Regions from separate parts of the Acrocarpospora sp. B8E8 genome, predicted to be linked through region 2. Evidence: riboswitches for the same ligand, from Rfam matches in the RefSeq annotation. Region 2 holds a riboswitch; each other region holds the start of a gene.
What was found. A riboswitch is a leader RNA that binds a small molecule or an ion and turns the genes downstream of it on or off. The one in region 2 is predicted to bind cyclic di-AMP.
Positions count from the first base shown of each region.

Region 1: it holds a riboswitch for cyclic di-AMP, as region 2 does, so the genes downstream of both, ABGB08_RS24765 (C40 family peptidase) here and ABGB08_RS49940 (hypothetical protein) in region 2, are expected to answer to the same signal.
Region 3: it holds a riboswitch for cyclic di-AMP, as region 2 does, so the genes downstream of both, ABGB08_RS03455 (CHAP domain-containing protein) here and ABGB08_RS49940 (hypothetical protein) in region 2, are expected to answer to the same signal.
Region 4: it holds a riboswitch for cyclic di-AMP, as region 2 does, so the genes downstream of both, ABGB08_RS32765 (GH25 family lysozyme) here and ABGB08_RS49940 (hypothetical protein) in region 2, are expected to answer to the same signal.

Region 1 is NZ_JBDPLV010000026.1:109,881-113,342, forward strand. Features, by position in the region: gene ABGB08_RS24755 (AAA family ATPase) at 1-73, shown strand, start outside; gene ABGB08_RS24760 (alpha/beta hydrolase) at 147-821, shown strand; gene ABGB08_RS24765 (C40 family peptidase) at 1,084-1,599, opposite strand; cyclic di-AMP (ydaO/yuaA leader) riboswitch at 1,706-1,867, opposite strand; gene ABGB08_RS24770 (C40 family peptidase) at 2,258-3,220, opposite strand; gene ABGB08_RS24775 (NYN domain-containing protein) at 3,332-3,462, opposite strand, start outside.
Region 2 is NZ_JBDPLV010000105.1:714-4,175, forward strand. Features, by position in the region: gene ABGB08_RS49935 (DinB family protein) at 1-306, shown strand, start outside; gene ABGB08_RS49940 (hypothetical protein) at 605-1,519, opposite strand; cyclic di-AMP (ydaO/yuaA leader) riboswitch at 1,554-1,690, opposite strand; gene galT (galactose-1-phosphate uridylyltransferase) at 1,803-2,864, opposite strand; gene ABGB08_RS49950 (DeoR/GlpR family DNA-binding transcription regulator) at 3,137-3,462, opposite strand, start outside.
Region 3 is NZ_JBDPLV010000002.1:154,169-157,630, reverse strand. Features, by position in the region: gene ABGB08_RS03470 (serine hydrolase domain-containing protein) at 1-462, shown strand, start outside; gene ABGB08_RS03465 (hypothetical protein) at 593-1,018, shown strand; gene ABGB08_RS03460 (hypothetical protein) at 1,269-1,412, shown strand; cyclic di-AMP (ydaO/yuaA leader) riboswitch at 1,550-1,733, shown strand; gene ABGB08_RS03455 (CHAP domain-containing protein) at 1,769-2,431, shown strand; gene ABGB08_RS03450 (SRPBCC domain-containing protein) at 2,608-3,345, opposite strand; gene ABGB08_RS03445 (DEAD/DEAH box helicase) at 3,350-3,462, opposite strand, start outside.
Region 4 is NZ_JBDPLV010000041.1:22,026-25,487, reverse strand. Features, by position in the region: gene ABGB08_RS32785 (PD-(D/E)XK nuclease family protein) at 1-131, shown strand, start outside; gene ABGB08_RS32780 (hypothetical protein) at 128-277, opposite strand; gene ABGB08_RS32775 (SHOCT domain-containing protein) at 274-513, opposite strand; gene ABGB08_RS32770 (hypothetical protein) at 546-767, opposite strand; cyclic di-AMP (ydaO/yuaA leader) riboswitch at 1,089-1,234, shown strand; gene ABGB08_RS32765 (GH25 family lysozyme) at 1,247-2,023, shown strand; gene ABGB08_RS32760 (alpha/beta fold hydrolase) at 2,034-2,909, opposite strand; gene ABGB08_RS32755 (PLDc N-terminal domain-containing protein) at 2,967-3,344, opposite strand; gene ABGB08_RS32750 (DEAD/DEAH box helicase) at 3,375-3,462, opposite strand, start outside.

The DNA of each region.
Region 1 (3,462 bases), on a different contig from region 2:
CAAGCTCGGCATCACCACGCGCGGCGAGCTGAGCCGTCTCATGGCCGCGCGGGAGGGCGATTACATCATTTGACGTACGCGAGGGGAGCCGGCCGATTCCTACCGTGGGACGCGATCCACCCCTTCTCTCCTCGCGGAGGAACGCCATGATCCGCAACATCGTGCTCGTCCACGGCGGCTTCGTCGACGGCTCCGGCTGGCAGGCCGTCTACGACCTGCTCGTCGCCGACGGTTTCCGCGTGTCGGTCGTGCAGAACCCGACCCTGTCCCTGGCCGGGGACGTCGCCACCACGCACCAGGCCATCGACGCCCTGGACGGCTCGTGCGTCCTGGTCGGCCACTCTTATGGCGGCGTCGTCATCAGCGAGGCCGGTACGCACCCGAACGTCGCGGCGCTCGTGTACATCGCCGCGTTCGCCCCGGACAAGGGCGAGTCGGTCAACACGCTCATCGCCGACCCGCCGCCCGGCGCGCCCGTCCCGCCGATCCTGCCCCCGGTGAACGGATTCCTCTTCCTCGACCGGGACAAGTTCGCCGCGTCGTTCGCCGGGGACCTGCCCGTCGACCAGGCGGCGTTCATGGCCGATTCGCAGGTCCCGTGGGGCGTGGACGCCCTCGGCGGCACGGTCACCGAACCCGCGTGGCGCGCCAAGCCGTCCTGGTACCTGGTGGCGACCGACGACCGGATGATCCCGCCGCCCGCCCAGCACGCCATGGCACAGCGCGCCGGGGCGACCATCGCGGAGACGCCGGGCAGCCACTCGGTCTACCTGTCGCAGCCCGCCGCGGTCGCCGACCTCATCCGCCAGGCCGCCTCCTGACGACCGCTCGCTGACGCCGACCCGCCTGGCTGACCAGGCGGTAGCCGGTGTCCGGCGCGACCAACGCGCCCTCATGTCTCGCATCTCTCCCTTCTAATGGAGACCGACGCGTAGAACGAGACCCGTCCGGAAGTGGAGACTACAGATAGGCTCCGAATCATCACCCTAAGTTGCAGGTAGCTTTCTCACCGGTACTTCGCCCGGCGAAAAGTAGGCGAAGTACCGGTGAGAAAGCGAAAGGTGGGGTGAGAACCTACAACGGTCAGAGACCGGGCCTTACCGCACCGACGAAGGTGCGCTTGCGGTAGGAGTTCAGCTTGTCGATGCGAACGCGGGCTCCGCTGTGCGGGGAGTGGACCATCCTGCCCTTGCCGACATAGATGCCCACATGACCGCCGCCGCTGGTGAAGATCAGGTCTCCGGGCTTGAGATTCTTCCAGGAGATCTTCTTCTTCACCGCGCGACGCTGGGAGTAGGTGGTTCGCGGGAGCTTCACGCCTGCCTTGCGCCAGGCGAACACGGCCAGACCGGAACAGTCGAACGCGCCGGGACCAGTGGCTCCCCACCGGTACGGATCGCCGATCTGCTCCTTGGCCACCGCGACGGCCCGCTGAGCCTTGGACCGCTGGCGTGCGGCCTTGCTCATCGTGGCGCGTTGCTTCACCGAACTCTTCGCCCGGCCGGCGGCCGGAAGATCGGAGATGGGAACGTTCCCAGTGGTGGCCTGGTCGGCCGTTTCGGTCAACGTGTGGGTGACTGTCGTCGTGTCAGCCGCCACGGGCTGCGCCGCGAACACTCCGACCGAGGCCGTGAGAGCGACGCCGCCCAGGGAGAGACGGGCAAGACGGGACAGACATGCGGGGGTGGTTGACAGGATCGCTCCTATGATCTTCCACGTACGCCTACCGGGTTAGCTGACGGATTCGGGCGGGGAAGTCGCCCTACGGTGGAATTCACACCGATTCACCCCTTGACTCCTGCGTACAGAGCCTTTTGGGTCCCCGGCTCCATGCCTCCTGACTGCATGGACTCGGCCGGTCGCATTTGTGACATGCGACACACGGATCTTTATGGAGACATCAGCGCATTCGGCTGACATGGTGGCGACGCCATGGCTTGTACGTCGCGGCCCAGAAACTACCGAGCTTCACCACGTTTAGGCAAAGCATTCTCCAAAGATAAAGATCAGATAACTAGATTTTATTCGTGAAGGCCCTGCATACACCGGCATTTCAATGCCCATTGTGACTCTGGTCACACTTCACGAAACAGAAGCTGAACACGGCACCAGAAGCCCCATCAGCCCCACAGGTTCATAAGATCGTTCCAACCGGCCAACGCCCGGACGAATCAGGCAACTTGCCTACGGGTGGACGGCCTCGGACGTGCCACAAGACAGATGACCTTCGAACGTGCCGACAGACGGACAGCCGTACCTACGGGCGGACGGCCTTGTCCGGGTTGTACTCACCGACGGGCGTGACCTTGACCACGTCACCCGTCTGCGGCGAGTGGACGACCTTCCCGTCACCCGCATAAATTCCCACGTGCCCGAACCCGCTGTGCCACACCAGATCGCCCGGCTCCAGCGCGTTCACCGACACCCTGCGGTTCGCCCCCCAGGCCCACATCTCGTAGCTCGTCCGCGGCAGGCTGACCCCACCCTTCCGCCAGGCCGCCTGAACGAGCCCTGAGCAGTCCCACGAGCCCGGACCAGTCCCCCCATACCGGTAGGGCTTCCCAATCTGCGCATACGCGAACTCAAGGGCCGCCAGCGCGTTCCCGGACGCGGGCCCGGTGTAGATCTGCCCCGTGCTGTTGGTATTGCCCGGGTTGTACGCACCGAGCTCCCGGAGCAGCTTCACCTGCTCGGCCACCATACGGTCGGCCTTTTTCTTCTTCTTGACCAGCTCGTCCTTGACCTTCGCGGCGTCCTCGTAGGTCTTCTTCTTCGCCTCACGCTGGGTCCGCAACCCCTTGATCGCGACCTCGAACTCGGTCAGCGACTGGGTGCGCCCGGCGGCGAGCTGATCCATCAGCGTCATCGTGTTGAGCATCGTGTCCGGATCGTCGGCGGTGAACAGCCCGCTCAGCGTCCGGAAGTCGCCGGTCTGGTAGTTGGTCACCGCGACCCCGACGACACCCGCCCGTAACGCCTGGACCTGAAGGTCCTGCTTCTTGAAGGCGGTGTTGACCTTGTCGTACTGCTTCTTCGCCTTCTTCCACTTCTCGTTGGCGCCGTTGTAGTCGTCGACGATCTCGTCCATCTGCTTGTTGAGCTTCTTCAGCTTGGCCTGCGCCTCGGCGAGCGTGGGCTTGGGATCCGCCTGCGCACCGACTACCGGCAGGAGGATGACGGCTGCGGCCAGACCCGCCGCGACCGATGCTCGCCCACGCACAAGAACCCCTTCCAGACGGACAGACCTGGTCGGGAACTCTAGTGAAGCGATCTTGCCCGCTCAACCGATTCGGGCTATTTGCCCAGTTCATCACCCATCGCGATCAACTGATCACGCACGGCCAAGTCTCCGCAGCAGCAGGGTGGCCGGGACCGGCCTGGCGCCCATCCGGCGCACCGACTCGGCCACCTCCCGATCGGAGGACACCACCGCGATGGCCCGGCCGGGGGGCTCGATCCGGA
Region 2 (3,462 bases):
CGGCGAGTCCTGGAGGACAAGGACGCGCCCCCGCTGCACTTCACGGACGCCGACCCGGACGGCGATTTCGACAACGTGGATGACGCGTCGGCGCGGGACGCGTTCGCGACATGGCGAGCCGAGATCGAGGTGGCCAGGGCGAACGTCGCCAGGTGGCCTGACCTGGGTGCGGTCGGGAAGCGACAGCGCCATGGCGAGTACTACTCGCTACGCTGGATCCTGGTCCACATGATCGAGGAGTACGCCCGCCACAACGGCCACGCCGACATCATCCGCCAACGCATAGACGGCGTCACCGGCGAATGACCAGCCACCGAGCCGAATCACGCTGACGACTTCAGGGAAGACCTGGCCAACGAGCTTGTGTTGTTTGCCGGGGTTCTCCCACCCACCCTCCCTTTGGTTGTTCTCGGGCTCCGCCCGACCCCGCCATCGCCGTGGTCCCGGAGGCGCGGCCATAAGCACAGCTCGCCGTGCCGGAGGATCGGCCCTAAGCGCAGCTCGGCCATGAGCGCACAAAAACGATCACGCGGGTGTGCGGCCGCGGGGGCTGGACGCGCACACCCGCGTGATCGGTGGGTGGGGCAGTTGGCTTGTGGTGGGGCTAGAACATTGAGATGTGTACGTGGTCGTAGTGGTTGGCGGTGATGCCGCCGCGGTTGCCCATCAGGCGCCAGCCGGAGCCGTGGTTGATGCGCTGTCTCCAGATCACATACTTGACGCCTAGTTTGGTGCGGTTCTTCAGGGCCCAGTCGGAGATCTTGTCGCCGAGGGCGACGTTGGCGGCGGTGGGCATCGCGCCGCCGGAGCTCATCATGAAGTCGCAGGCCCGGCCGAGCGGGTGCTCGCCCATGTTGTCGACGCGGAAGCAGCCGACGGTGTAGTGCAGCTTGAACGCGTCCTTGATCTCCTCGCGCATCAGCCGGGTGCGCGGGGTGATGTTGTCGCTGCCGGTGGGCAGTTCCGGTGCCCAGCCGCCGTTGGCCAGCTTGCCAGGGCCCATCGGGATGAGATCGTTGAGTTTCTCCTGGATCTCGTCGATGAGCTGTTCAGCGTCCTTGCGCTGGCGTTCGATGTCTTCGCTCTGCTGCTTGATGTCCACGATGAGCTTCTTGGCGGCGGCCGCGGCGTCGCGGCGCTCTTTCTCCTTCTTCGCGAACTCCGTCATCTTGGCGGCCTTCTCGGCCTGGAGTTGCGCGGCCAGCGGGGAGAGCTGCATGCCGGGCATCAGCATGCGAGGATCGACGGTGGCCTGGTAGTTCAGCCCGGCGAGTTTGCCCACCTCGTGCTGGGCCGCCACGTAGTCCGCCTCGGCCTTGACCAGTCGCGCGCGGGCCGCTTTCTCCGCGGTCCGCGCCTTCGCGAGATCCTCACGCGCGACGTGGTATTTGGCGATCAGCCCGTCGACCTTCTTCTCCAGGCTGGTGAGCTGCTTCTTCAGCTCACCCTCGGTGGGCTTGGGGGCCGCGGTGGCGACAGGTCCCAAGACCAGGGCGGCCGCGAGTACGCCGACCGACACGAGGGCATGGTGGCGGAACGTGGGGGGCAGCGCCCACTCCTCTCCATCTGCCGACCGGGTTAGCTGACGGGTTCGGGCAGGAGATAGCCCTGGCGCTCGCGCGCGTTCACCCCAGGTACCTTGGGTCCCCGGTTCCCGAGTGAGGCACTCGGGATTAGGCGTACCGGACGAGACATGTGATCTCACGTGAGACCCGGGTGAATCGGCCGGTTGCAGTGGATAGTAATGGCAATGGGATGGTCATGCCACCTAAAGTCGCGACCAATTAGAGATCAATCCGTAATCAGTCTGGCTGGCTTTCCTGATCTCGGAGCATGTCGGCGGCCTCCTCGGGGCGGATGTCGTTGACGAAGGCCCCCATCGCGGACTCCGATCCTGCCAGGTACTTCAGCTTGCCGGGGGCTCGCCGGATGCTGAACAGCTGCAGGTGCAGGTAGGCCAGCTCGCGCCGCTCCGACACCGGCGCCTGATGCCAAGCCGCCACGTACGGCATCGTGACGCCGAACAGCCCGTCCAGGCGCCGCAGCACATCGGTGTACACCGGACCGAAAGCCGCGCGTTCCGCCGGGTCCAGCGCGGGCAGATCGGGCACCTGACGATGCGGGTAGAGGTGCACCTCGAACGGGTACCGCGCGGCGGCCGGCACGAACGCGGTCCAGTACGCGTTGGCGGCGATCACCCGGGGCCCGGCGCGTTCGGCGGCCAGCACGTCGGCGAACAGGTTGCCTCGATATCGCTCCGCGCTGTCCAGCATCTGCCGCGTCCGCGGCGTCACGTACGGATACCCGTAGATCTGCCCATGCGGATGCGGCAGCGTGATCCCGATCTCCGCACCCCGGTTCTCGAAGCAGAACACCTGCTCGACGCCCGGCAACGCCGACAACTCCGCGGTACGGTCCACCCAGGCCTCCATCACCAGCTCGACCTGGTCGGGGGAGAGCGACGCGAAGGACGCCTGGTGGTCGGGGGTGAAGCAGACGACCTCACAGCGGCCCAGTCCCGGCCGGACCTCACTGAGGCCGCCGACCGGCTCGTAGTCGTGAGCGCCGAAGCTGAATGAGGGAAAACGGTTCTCGAAGACGGCCACGTCATACCAAGACGGAACTTCCGAACCAGGGTGGGCGGGACAGAGCGGGCATTCCTCGGCGGCGGGGAGGTGCGTGCGGGTCTGCCGGTGGCGGGCGATGGTCACCCATTCATCCATCAACGGGTCATAACGCATCTCCGACGGGAGCGGACGCGGGGGGAGATCACGTTCATCTGGAGCGCTCCGATCAGCAGCATCGGAACGGTCGAAGTAGAACAACTCACGACCGTCGGCGAGATGGATAAGGGTCTTCTTCACGACGCCTCTCTTAGAAGGACTCGTCCTGAGGCGAGGTGGCTGATGGTCTTGTTCGCGGCGCTCTTTGGGGGGTTTTGTGCTGTGGCGAGAGGGGCGATGGTCTTCTTCATGGCACCTCTCTCAGGAGGACTCGTCCTGAGGCGAGGTGGTTGACGGTCTTGTTCGCGGCGGCCTTTGGGGGGTGTGCACTGCGCCGAGACGGACGATGATCTTCTTCACGGCACCCTCTCCCAGGAGGTTTCGTCCTGAGGCGAGATGGAGGGCGGTCTTCTTCACAGCGCCTCCTTCTGGGCGACCTCGTTCTGGGCGCTTCCCGCGACGATGAGTTCGCCGACCTGGTCGGCCAGTTCGGCTCTGGCCGGTTCGGGGAGGCCGGTGTCGGTAACCACGACGTGGGCCTGGTCCAGGCGGGCGATGCTGCTGATGCCGATCGTGCCCCATTTGGTGTGGTCGGCGAGGACGACCAATTGCTGGGCGGCGGCCACGAGTTCGCGGTCGGTCTCGGCCTCCAGCAGGTTCGGGGTGGTGAATCCGGCCCGCAGGCTCATCCCGTGTACGCCCAGGACCAGCACGTCCACGTTGAGGGAGCGGATGGCGG
Region 3 (3,462 bases), on a different contig from region 2:
CTGGCCACGGTGTGGACCGACCCGGCCGACGGGGTGGGCGTGCTGTTCATGGCCAACACCACTTCCGGCGTGCGCGGGCGGCTGCTGTTCGACCTGCTGGACATCCTGGCCGAGCACGAGCCGCCGCTGCCCGCCGAATGGCAACCGGCCGCCGCCGACGCGGACCTGCTCGCCCTGACCGGGCCCTGGTACTGGGGGCCGACCGCGTACGCGCTGCGCCTGCTCCCCCGGCGCGGCCTGTCCCTGACCCCGCTCGGGGCGGTCGGGCGGGCGTCCCGGTTCGCCGCCCAGGCGGACGGGACCTGGCTCGGGCTGGACGGGTATTACGCGGGTGAGACGCTGCGGGTAGAACATCATCCCGGGGGTGTGCATATTTCCCTCAACACGTTCATCTTCAGCCGCGAACCCTACGATCAGTCTGCCCCGATTCCTGGGGGTGTGGACCCAGAAGGATGGCGATGACCGTTTGTGTTTGGTCGCTTGCGGAGCGCAGCGGCCGATAGGTTTGGGGCCGTCGGAACCCCCCAAGCAGGAGGTCGAAGTGCCCACCCTTGAAGACCGTGTGACCGTTCTCGAAGAGGAGGTACGGAAGATGCGCGAGAAGGAGCCTGCCGCGGTTGAGACCCGTGGTATCGCCGAGCACGCCCAGAAGTCTGCGGTGGCCGCCCACCACACGCTCGACGAGGTCTACGACCAGATGTCGATGTTCAAGTATGACGTGGGCGTTCAGTTCAAGAGAGTCACCGACAACCAGTGGACGCATACCGGTAGTTTCATCGAGGTCAACAACAAGCTCAATCAACACAGCGATCGCCTCGGACGGATCGAGGTCACGCAGAAGGAGCACACTGAGCACTTCGGACGGATCGACGGTCGGCTCGACTCCATGGACGGTCGCCTGGACTCCATGGACGGTCGCCTGGACTCCATGGATGAGAGGCTCGATCGGGTCGAGGGTAATCAGATCGCGGCCAACAAGCTGTTGCAGACGATCCTCGACGAGATCCGAGCCAAGTAACCGGAGCTAGTCTCGACGGTGAATCCCCTGTCCCGCCACCCGCCTGGCGGGACAGACTTCCCACGTGACTTCTCGGACCACGCGGATCGCCCCGGTCGGCGATCGATCCCCTCGATCATGGGCGGAGGGGCCCGCGCTGGTCCGGTGCAACTGCGCCTGCGAGACCAGTCCGGCCCATCAAGCCACCTTGGAAGAGCGCGGTCTGCGCTTTACCGGGTGCCACGCCCAGGGTGCGGACCGGGTGGCCCAAATGGATGATCATCCGTTCTTCCTGCTCTCCCTGTTCCAGCCCGAATTGGCCGGGGAAATCCCACATCCCGTCGTCCGCGCCTTCGCCGCGGTGGCCGTCGCCGGAGCCCGTACCGAGGGCGTTAACAGCCCCAAAATCCCATGACTCCCCACATGTACCCACTTGTCGGCATTTGACCCTTTTGGGTGATTCGTCTACCTTCGATGGAATCCGGGGCACCGGGACGTCAAACAGGTCAAGGATGCCCCACAACACAATCGAACGGCCGTTCCGCTCCTGGGACGGCCCGACCGTCGAGTCCGCTCACGCGGAGCCGGGGAACCATCGAGGGCCGGGATCACTCTCCCGACACGAAAGCACCAAATCCCAGCCCTCCCGGGGTGAATCGGCCTGTACCCGCAGGCCGTAGGGCGACTTCCACGCCCGAATCCGTCAGCTAACCCGGTAGGCGGCATGGAAGCAAGGGAGCAAGACCCCACATGCGAGCCCCCAATTCTCACGTGCGCGTCACCCTGGCCACCACTCTCCTCGCCGGCCTGGCGCTGACCGGAAGCACCGCGGCCATGGGCACGGCCCACGCCGACACCCGCGCGGCGGACGCGGCAGACTTCCACCCGGACGCCAGCCCACTGCTCAAGATCGCCCAGAAGCTGCCCAAGGTCAGCTCCGACCAGGTGCTGCGCCTGGCGCAGAGCCAGGTCGGCGTCAGCGAGAACTACTACGGCGGCGGCACCAAGTTCCACCAGTGGTACATGAACTCCCCCCGCGCCCAGCAGACCGTCGCCCGCGACGGCGGGTCGGTGTACGCCTACCGCAACGCGGCCTGGTGCGACATGTTCGTCTCCTGGGTCGGCGACCAGCTCGGCATCCGCCCCACCATGGGCTGGGACGCCTACACCGTCTCCCACGCCGGCTGGTTCAAGCAGAACAAGCGCTGGGGCACCCGCCCGGCCCCCGGCGCGGTCGTCTTCTTCGGCTGGAGCGGCGGCAAGAACCTCCACAACATCGACCACGTCGGCTTCGTCATCAAGGACAACGGCGACGGCACCATCAAGACCGTCGAGGGCAACACGGGCAACGGCAAGGTGGAGATCCGCACCCGCCCCACCGCCGAGGTCGTCGGCTACGGCTACCCCGTCTACGCCGACCAGCTGCCCGCCTGACACCGATCAGAGCCGGCTGCCCGGCCACCGGGTAACGCTGCGCCCGCGGACACGCGCCATACCTGGCCCATCCCCCTAGCGGTATGGCGGCCGTCCACCGGCCGGGCAGCTTCCCCTGGCCCCGCGCGGAAATCCCCCCGTCCGCGCGGGGCCGTGCCACCCAAGCGAAGGCGCGTTCACCCGAGCCAGGCCTGCCACGCCGCCTGGGCGCGCTCGCGCGCGGGTTCGCCGGTGAAGCAGTGCTGCTGGGCGACCATCAGGCCGTGGTGGCCGTGGACCAGGGTGTAGAGGGAGCTCGCGGTGACCGCGCCGAGGAATCCGTACGAGGCGAACAGCACGGTCCCCGTTTCGGCGGGGAGGCCGGGCACGGACAGGATCATGGGGCGGCCGGGCGTGACGGGCCAGCCGGCCAGGCCGAAGGCCGCGCCGAAGCGGGCCCAGGCGTCCTCGCGGGTGGTGGCCGAGGAGCCGGCGAGGAACAGGTCGTAGACGGAGGTGCGGCCGGGGAAGCAGCGCAGGTAGGCGGCGAGCTTGCGCAGGTACATGCCGTCGCCGACGCGCAGCGCCTCGTATTCGGACTCCCAGTCCTCGTCCAGGAAGCCGCTGTGGACCAGCCGCAGGAGCGTGCTGCCGCCGTCCCGGCCCTCCAGCAGGTATTCGAACGCCATGAACGTGCCCTCCGGCGACGCCTGCGTCCGGGTGGCGAAGCGCACGCCGGGCTCCCACGCGGTGACCGTGGACTCGCCGGTGACGCCCAGGACGGTCTGCCGGCCCGCGCCGCCTTCGCGGGGTTCGATCTCGTTGCGGCCCATGAACCAGGAGTCGACCCCGGGACCGGTGGCGATCGCCGCCCACACCTGCTCGGGCGTGGCGTCCAGGGCGATCTCCTCGCGCACCTCGAATTCTCGCGGCATATTTTCAGCGTAGTTCCACCAGGCGGGCCAGCTCGTCCAGGGGCAGCTCGCTCAGCGCGGCCTCCCCGGCGGCGAGCACGGCGTCGGCCAGGGCGCGTTTGGTGCGCAGCAGGTCGG
Region 4 (3,462 bases), on a different contig from region 2:
CGCTCTTCCCGCCGTCGCCCGGCCCGATCTGCTCCTGGTGCGATTTCCGCCGCCACTGCCCGGAAGGCCGGACCGCAGCCCCCGACAAGTCCCCGTGGGACGGCTTGGCCACCCCGGAACCGGCCCTTTAGAACACCGAACGGAACGGCCGCTGCCGACCCTCCCGTAACCGGGCCACCACCTCGCGCACCGGCAGCGGACCGTCGGCCGCCCACATGACATCCATGATGGCCGCCTCCAAGTCGCCGAATCTGCGCTCCGCGCCGTCCTTTCTCAATCCAGGTCTACCTTGCGCTGCAGGAACTCCTCACGGTCGATCTCTCCGGCCGCGTACCTGCGGCGCAGCTCCCGCCGCACCGGATCCTCGGGCGGCACCTGCGGGCGGCCCTGGTCACCGGTGATGAGCGAGCGCACCAGCCACACCGTTCCGGCGACCGTCAATCCCAGCACCACCAAGCCCAGGATGGCCCAAAGGATCATCCAGGCTCCCATGCTGCCCATCATGTCGTCCATCACCCCTTCCCTACGCTAATCGCCTAAGTTACCTAGGCCAACTCATCTGCCCCGCCGGGCGGTGGCGAGCCGCGACTGAGTTCGGTTCGGCGGCGATGCCCCTCAGGACGGCAAGCACGCTTTGCGGTGACCGCTCCGAAGAAGGCCGCCACCCGGCCCTTCCGGTCCAGCACATAGGTAGCCGGCAGCGCCCGGGGCGCCATCGCCATGAGTACCCGTGCGGTGATGCGCACGCAAAACAGCACCTTCGGCATCGTTGGCCCCCGTTGTGGCCTCCAAAGTTCCTGCGTCGTGCAGGCGAAAGACCGGATGCGATTCGTGCTTTCGCCCGCCGCGGTGAGTGGAGCCGGGAAGTTGTAGCGGCAAACTTTTATCCAGCCCCAGCCTCCTGCGGGCACGGCATTCCAGCGCCTGTTCGGAGGCCGATACACCGAGTCCGATTTGCCCTACTTGCACTATCTATGGTGATGTATATACCTTTTGTGTCATCGCGGTATACGTCGTGACGTGTTTTCGTCGCATCGTTGCCGCTTCGTTGACCAGACCGTGCGCTGTCCTGAGGGATGCTTCAGGACGGCGTTCGGCCGCCGAATCCGCGCCTCGCGGAGCCGGGGACCCACATCCTCTTTGGGGTGAATCGGACGCCAGCCCAGGCTGCGCCGTAGGGCACTTCCAAGCCCGAACCCGTCAGCTAACCCGGTAGGCGGCATGGAAGCAAGGAGCCAATACCCCCATGCTCAAGCCCCGGTTTGCCACAATCATCCATTCCCTCCAAGACCGTCGCGATCTCCCCACCAAACGCCTCAACTTCGCCGTCGCCGGTACGATCCTGGCCGCGACCACCGCCATCGCGGGCGTGACCGGCACGGCGCTCACATCCTCCGCCGTGCACAGCTCGACGCACGAAGCTCAGCAGGAGGCCGGATCGCTCACCTACGGCCTGGACGTCTCCAACTACCAGCCCCACTACGACTGGAATGCCAGCCCGGCCCAGTTCGGCATCATCAAGGCCACCGAGGGTACGAGCTTCCGCGACGCCTCGTTCGCCAGGCACTGGCGCGAGCTGGGCAAGAAGGGAATCGCGCGCGGGGCCTACCACTACGGCCACCCCGGCAACGACCCCATCGCCGAGGCCGAGCACTTCCTGTCCGTGGTGGACTCCCAGCCCGGCAAGCCCGGCGACCTGCTGGTCCTGGACCTGGAAACCACCGACGGCAAGTCCGTCGCCGAGGTCAACGCCTGGGCCAAGGCGTGGCTGGCGCACGTGAAGGCCAAGACCGGGATCATCCCGATGCTCTACAGCGGCTGGAACTTCGCCAACACCTACGGCAAGGGCCTGGCCGAATACCCGCTGTGGGTCGCCCACTACAGCAAGTCCAAGGGAACGGTCACCCCGCCCGCCGACTGGAAGTCCTGGGCCATCCACCAGTACTCCGACTCCCCCATCGACCAGAACGTCTCCGCGCTGACCCCCGACCAACTGCGCGACCTGGGCCGCCCCGCCACCTGAAGACGGCGCCTCAGCGGTGCAGGATCTCGCTTTCCGCCGCGTTCCAGAAGCGGGTGAGGGCGGCGGCGGTCGTCTCCGGGGCCTCCACGGCGGGGGAGTGGGCCGCGCCGGGGACGACCACGCAGTCACAGTCCAGGCGGTCGGCCATCTCGGCCTGCAGGGTGGGGGGCCAGCCGTCGTCGTGCTCGCCGTACAGCACGAGGGTGGACAGGCCTGTCTGGCAGAGCTCGTCCACCCGGTCGGTGGAGTCCAGCACCGCGCGGCCCATGGTGAGCAGGCCGGTGACGGAGTTGGCCAGCAGCCGCCGCCGCAGGAACGCGACGATGTCGTCGGGCACTGCGGCCCTGATGGCCTCCGGTTCGATCCGGTCGGTCCAGATCCGCTCCACGCCGTGCGTGGGCAGTTCGGCCAGCATGGTCCGCCCGGCGTGCTCGCGCGGCCCGACGATCCCGCCGGGACCCGAGCTCATCAGCGTGTACGAGGCGAGCTTCGAGGTCCCGTCGAGCACGGTCTCCCGGGTCACCAGCCCGCCGAAGGAGTGCCCCAGCAGGTGCACCGGCTCGCCGTCGCCGACCACCGAGGCGAGCACGTCCACGTCGGCGCCCAGCGCGGCGCAGGTGTAGGCCGAAGGATCCTCCGGACCCGGGGTCTCGAACTGTCCCCGCAGGTCCATCGCGATAACCCGCCGCCCGGCCTGGGCCAGGGTCTGCAGGATCGCGATGAAGTCCTCCTTGCTGCCGGTGTAGCCGGGGACCAGCAGGGCCGGCCACCGTTCCGCGACACCGGTCACGGGCCTGGCTTCAAGCACAGCGAAGCCGCCCACCGGCGTCTGAATCCGCTGAGCGGTCACGCCCGGCGGCAAGGTAAGGAATCTCGGCGTACTCACGTGAAGCCACAATACTTAACAAGCCTGGCAGCGACACCGGCGAAGAAGCTTAGCCGGTTACTCGTCCGGGGCCGGCTCCGGTTTGGGCGCGTCCGGACTTTCCGGATCCGCCTTTTCGCGTGCCGACCTGCGCTGTTCCTCCGCCCGCTCCCTGAGCTTGCGGAGGAACTCCTCGTCGTCGTCCGGGCTGAGCCGCCGCACTTCGCGCGGCGGCACGTTCTGGCCCGTGTAGGTGGTGTAACCCCGGGGGAGGCGCGGGCGGCCGGCGATGAGCCAGAGCAGCGACCCGGCGGTCGGCAGCAGGATCACCACCAGCAGCCAGAGCAGCTTGGGCATGTTGCGGATCCGGGCGGGCTCCGTCGTGATCACGTCGAGCACGCAGTAGAGCCACAACCCGATCAGCACCAGCAGGATCACGCCGCGAATGATCACCATGACGAGAGCACCTTCCGTCCGTCCCGTCGATCAGCCGTTGCGGCGGGGCCGCGGCCGGTTGAACTGCCGGCGCTGCGCCTTCCGCTCGGTGGCCGCGGACGGCGCCGGAGTGTCGTCC